2 linked regions of the Prochlorococcus marinus subsp. pastoris str. CCMP1986 genome follow. The protein of the gene in region 2 interacts with the protein of the main gene of each other region in a pairwise test. Links are inferred from orthologs where the notes say so. Each region holds a gene or a part of one and is shown on either strand. Other genes may lie near its edges.

Region 1 (2,972 bases), 150 kb from region 2 along the record:
AAGTGATCCAAAAGGGATGGAATTAAGCAATCAAATTCTTGTTTCAATGTTTAGATGGTGGGAAAAATTTAATTGAGCTTTTCGGCTGCTACCCATTCTTTTAGTTTTTCACCAAAAATTTTTTTTCCATCAATAATTGGTCTACAAAATGGAGGTTGCTTATCATTTAGTCCTAATAAATCAGCAGTAACTCTTACTTGTCCATCACAAAATTTTCCTGCACCTATACCTATTGTTGGTATTTCTAATTCGGTTTGAATTTCTTTAGCAAGTAATTCTGGAATATGTTCTAAAACTATAGAAAAACATCCTAATTTTTCTAGTGATAAAGCATCTCGTTTGATTTTTTCGTGACTTTCTGAATTGTTCCCTTGTTGTTTAAATCCTAGATTCAAATAGCTTTGTGGAGTAAGCCCTAAATGACCCATGACAGGAATTCCCATCCTTATGAGTCTTGAAATAACATTCTGTACCTCTGGATCAGCGCCCTCAACTTTTACTGCCTTTGCATAAGTATTCTTAATTATTTTTCCTGCATATTCCACTGCCTTGTTTTCTCCGCATTGATAAGTAAGAAAAGGCATATCACATACTAATAATGACTGTTCTTCTATTTCTTTGCTGAACCCTCTAGAAACTGCATTTGTATGATAAATCATATTCTCTAACGTAACAGGCAAGGTCGATTTGTATCCCAAACAGACCATTGCTAAAGAGTCTCCCACTAGAACAATATCTGCTCCTGAATGTTCAGCTAGAGAACCTGAAATAGAATCCCATGCAGTTAATGCAATAATCTTTTGAGATTTTTTTTTATATTTAACTAGTTCTGATGGCAACATAAAAGCTATGTATCTTTTTTTATCAAAAATTGCTAATATATTTAAGACTCGGCCTTTCGCGGTTTTAACGCCCAAACCTGGTCAGGATCGGAAGGTAGCAGCCACAAGGGATGCTTGAGGCAGGCGAGATAACCGAGTCACTTAATTTTAGCGATTATTCGATATCTTTTTTATTCTGCCTTAATCTTAAAAACTCTGGAATATTAGTACCTGTGTCTTTATTATCAGAAATATTATAAAGTGGCTGATTAGATAATCTATTTTTAATCCTTTGTTGTTTTAACGGTTGATTGGTTTCGAAACCTGTTGCAATAACAGTTACCTGTATTTCGCCTTCCATTGATTCATCTATAACAGCACCTACTATTATGTTTGCTTCTGGATCTACAACATCATAAATAATTTCTGAAGCTGAGGTCATATCTTCTAATGTCATATCTTTCCCACCTGTAATATTTATCACACAACCTTTAGCTCCATCAATTCTTGCCGCTTCTAGTAAAGGACTATTCATTGCGGCTTGAGCAGCCTCTAATGCTCTAGATCTACCAGAACCAATACCTATACCAAGCAGGGCAGTGCCAGCTTCAGTCATTACAGACCTAACATCAGCAAAATCAACGTTAACTAATCCAGGGCATGTAATTATGTCACTTATACCTTTAACTCCCATCCTTAAAACATCATCAGCATTTCTAAAGGCTTCTTGAAGTGGAGCTCCTGCAATTACGTCTTTTAAACGATCATTTGGAATCACAATAAGCGTATCAACGTTTTCTGCTAATCTTGCAATCCCTTCTTCTGCCTGACGCATTCTCCTTTTACCTTCAAATGAAAATGGCTTGGTTACTATCCCAACAGTTAAAGCACCACTTTGCTTTGCAACCTCAGCAACTACTGGAGCCGCTCCTGTCCCAGTTCCTCCTCCCATACCTGCAGCAATAAAAACCAAGTCAGAGCCCTCTAAGGTTTGTTGCAATTCATCTTTAGATTCCTCAGCAGCTTTTTGACCAATACTTGGATTCCCTCCTGCTCCAAGACCTCTTGTTAAGTTCTGACCTAGTTGAACTCTACGATCTGCAGAAGATTGTAATAATGCTTGCGCATCAGTATTTAAAACTCTGAATGAAACGCCTTCAAGATCACTATCAATCATCCTGTTTACAGCATTACTCCCACCACCCCCGACACCAATTACTTCAATTTTGGCATTCTGACTTGGAAGGATGTCTTTTGATTGATCAAAGTTTGGATTGTTTCCGAAGCTCATCTCTAAATAAAATCAAATACTAGTATTGGATGCATTATGAACTCACTAAGCTGATATGTAGGATTTTCTTGAAGAAAGTCCTTAAATATTAACTTGTCAAAAATTTGAGTGAATAACCGAAACCCTTTCAATTACTGATCTAATCAAAAAAACTTTTATGAAATTTGTTTTCAATTATTAGGGTTTGAACACTTTAATTTTTGGATTGTTGGGGTCAATTAGGTCGATATTATCTATTTTTTCTAAGATATTATTTTCTCTTATTTGGTTTTTCATATTATTTACTATTTGTAATTGATTTTCTATTCTTTTTGGATTAAATCCTAACAATATTGTTTTAAGACTTTTTTCCTCTAAAGTTAAAAAGCCATTAGGGGAGAAAGTTATTGTAATGAATTCAACATCGTTATATTTTTGGTAATTCAAAATTTTTGATAGTGTCTCTCTAAAGTTTTCTTTCCATCCAAAAACTTTACTAGTTATTTTATTCAAATTTTCTTGATCTGAATATTTTAGACTGATGAAGAAACCATCTTCATCAATAAAACCAGTTATTTTTTCCCCTTTAAAAAGCCGTTCGCCATAAGCTATTGGAGTTCTTGTTTTAATTAGAATTTTTAAACCAAAAGGGAATATTTGTCTAAAAACTGAAACATTCTTTAGAGATAAATTCTTTTTTAATTCTCTTTCTGTGTATGAGCTTTTGACAAATATCAACGAGGTAGGGAAATTTAGAGATGAGTTTACAACTATATCCTCGATAGAAAATAATTCGCTACCAACTATAGAAACATCTTGGTAATTAACATTTTTGAAAATTTTAGAGGTTGCATAACTTGTAAAAAATAAAAAGGTAATTA
Region 2 (2,853 bases):
GTACAAGTTAATTAAAATATATTTTTTTATATTGATTACTTAATAAATATAAAACTCTATTTATAAAACCCTTTCATCCCCATTGAATCTAAAGCAGTTTTAGCTTCTTCCATAACTGAAGGTTCTTTATCAAAAAGAGCAATTTTTGTACATTCATCAACAAAACTCTCTTGCGAAATTTCATTTAATTTTTCAAACAATCTACATAAAGACCATATACAGTTACTTCTTACCACGGGCTCATTATCTATTTTTAAGCTAATTAATAATTGTTCAGCCGCTAATTGAGCGTTAAAGGATGAAGTACTTCCAATTTCCGCTAGAGAACTAGATGACCATAATCTTACTGAAGCCACATCATTTTTCAATGAGTTTATTAATGGCTTCAAAACAATTTCATTATCATAATTAGCTAGACTCCAAGCAGTAGCTCTTCTTACATATGCATTGTCGTCTGTTTCTAATAGACTGACTAATTTTTCTACTGCGCTAGGAAATGGATTTCTACCTAAAGCATATACAGCACTCATTCGTTCTACTGGGCAAGGTTGATCAAGTAAAGGAAGTAAAAGAGGGAAAGATCTTTTATCTCGATATTCACAAAATATTCTTAAGCCTTGAATTCTTTGCTCTCTGTCACCCTTAAGTAATTTCAAGGCTTCATCGCATTCTAAATTTTTATCTAAAGTTCCTCTTGAGAAACCATCTTTATCAATCTGTTCTAAAGGATCAATTTCGAGCTCTACAGATAATTCTTTAGCTAAAACATCTGGATCTATTGCTATTTCTGCCAAACTTTCATTTTGTATATCCTTTCTTTTAGTCATTATCAAATAATAATAAAGATTAATTAATCGGAGCAGGTGACATCATATCTCCAGGTAGCCAAATCCTTGCACTAACAGCAAAAAAAGCAACGCCGAATAAACTAACAATTGCAAAAGGTAAAAGTTTAGTTCTAATAAATCCCAATAATAAAAAAAAGAATTAAATCAATAATAACGTGTTTAAGTTAAATTTAATAAAAAGTTTTTAAATATGATTATTTGATCTTGTCATTTTGCCTTAACTGACCACATGCTGCATTCCTATCTGAGCCTCTACTTTTTCGAAAACTAACATTAATCCCACTATTAGAAAGTCTGGTTTGAAAGAGTTGAGCATTTTTTATAGGGGTTTGCTTAAATTCAACTTCCTCAATGTGATTATATTGAATCAAATTCACATGGCATTGGAAACCTTTTATTAGATTACTTAATTCATCAGCATGTTCTAATTTATCATTAACTCCATGGAGCATTAAGTATTCGAAACTCACTCTTCTGCCAGTCTCTCTTACATATTCTCTACAATCATCAATAATATTTTTAATATGATAATTTTTTGCACTCGGTATGATAGCTTCTCTTATTTTTTGATTTGAAGCATGCAAACTTATTGCAAGCGTAAACTGACATTTACCCAAAACTTGAAAGGACAGTTCTGATAATTTACTTATCATTTTTGGAATAGCGACAGTGCTTACTGTAATCTTTCTCTGACTAATAGCGAAATCCTCATTGATTGATCTAATTGACAGAAGTAACTCATCAATATTTAACAAGGGCTCACCCATTCCCATAAAAACAATATTAGATACTTTCTGATTCATTTGATTTTCAATAAATAAAATTTGATCGAGTATTTCACTTACTTTTAAAGATCTTTTTAATCCTTCTTTACCAGTAGCACAGAATTTACAATCCATTGGGCATCCTACTTGACTTGATAGGCATGCAGTTAATCTTTTCTCAGTTGGAATACCAACGCATTCAACACTTTCATTATCTCTAGTATTTAATAACAACTTTAAGGTTCCATCTGTTGCTAAATACTTTTCTTTTAAGGTTAATTCTCCAAATAAAAAGGCTTCATTTTTTAATTGATCTCTAAACTTTAATGGCAAGACATTAATTTCATCAATACTTTTAGACCTGTTTTTATAGTTATAAAGCCAATTATAAATTTGACGTCCCCTAAAAGCCGCTTGACCATAATTCAAAGCTATTTTTTCTAGATCTTTAACACTACATCCAAGAAGATTCTTCAATTTATTAATAAACTTATTTAATTAGGAGCATCACCATAATAATAATCCATGTTTTAAAAATAATTCAGTAAGAATAAGTGCTATAAAACCAATCATCGCCATTCTTCCATTAAGTTTTTCATTATAAAAATGAAACCCGTAACGAGGTAGTTTTCTTTTAGGAACAATATCAGGCTTAATCATTAATTAAAATTTAAAATAGCATTCTAGTATCTGAAAATGAGAATAGCCTTTATCCATCAGAGAGAAGTCCTTCCTCTTGTAACCCTTCCAAAGCTGCAGGATCAGGTAATTGATCTTCAGAAAATTGATTTTCAGCATTTGGCCTTGCAAAAGCAGCAAAATTGCTGGATGTAGGATCAATTCCATGTCTATTCCTAGTAGTTTCTAAATCTTCATCACTTGGGTCATCAAGAATAGCAGTAGAACTTACAATGGGTGTTTGCGGCATGTCAACTGTATAGTCTGGCCTTAAATTCTGGGTCCTTCTATACCCACCGGATTCTTCTGCAAGAATATCAGGATGAGGTCCAGCTTCTGAGGCTAATTCTTCAACAAACCCACTAAAACCTGTACCAGCAGGTATCAGTCTTCCAATAATCACATTCTCTTTTAGACCTCTAAGCCAATCAGATTTACCTTCTATAGCAGCCTCAGTGAGAACTCTTGTGGTTTCTTGGAAAGAGGCTGCTGAAATAAAGCTATCTGTATTTAGTGAAGCTTTAGTTATCCCTAATAATACTGGAGTAAACTCTGCGGGTGCC

Evidence for each region. Proteins that work in one complex are often made in the same cells at the same time.
Region 1: the proteins of rlmN (region 2) and ftsZ interact in binary tests that used the Escherichia coli proteins (3 or more experiments, as listed by UniProt). The link is inferred for Prochlorococcus marinus subsp. pastoris str. CCMP1986 from one-to-one orthologs.

Annotation. Positions count from the first base shown.
Region 1 is NC_005072.1:1,261,342-1,264,313, reverse strand. Bases 55-2,948 are described here. They hold ftsZ (cell division protein FtsZ), read right to left. Parts: upstream 2,113-2,948; coding sequence 997-2,112; downstream 55-996. Other genes in these bases: TX50_RS07020 (cell division protein FtsQ/DivIB), read right to left, coding at 2,290-2,948; panB (3-methyl-2-oxobutanoate hydroxymethyltransferase), read right to left, coding at 69-842; hemW (radical SAM family heme chaperone HemW), read left to right, coding at 55-76. Also shown: more of hemW, read left to right, coding at 1-54; more of TX50_RS07020, read right to left, coding at 2,949-2,972. UniProt on the Escherichia coli protein: Essential cell division protein that forms a contractile ring structure (Z ring) at the future cell division site. The regulation of the ring assembly controls the timing and the location of cell division.
Region 2 is NC_005072.1:1,411,622-1,414,474, forward strand. Bases 67-2,841 are described here. They hold rlmN (23S rRNA (adenine(2503)-C(2))-methyltransferase RlmN), read right to left. Parts: upstream 2,090-2,841; coding sequence 1,043-2,089; downstream 67-1,042. Other genes in these bases: TX50_RS07950 (HEAT repeat domain-containing protein), read right to left, coding at 67-827; TX50_RS09980 (hypothetical protein), read right to left, coding at 847-972; TX50_RS07960 (high light inducible protein), read right to left, coding at 2,120-2,272; TX50_RS07965 (DNA-directed RNA polymerase subunit beta'), read right to left, coding at 2,322-2,841. Also shown: more of TX50_RS07950, read right to left, coding at 57-66; more of TX50_RS07965, read right to left, coding at 2,842-2,853.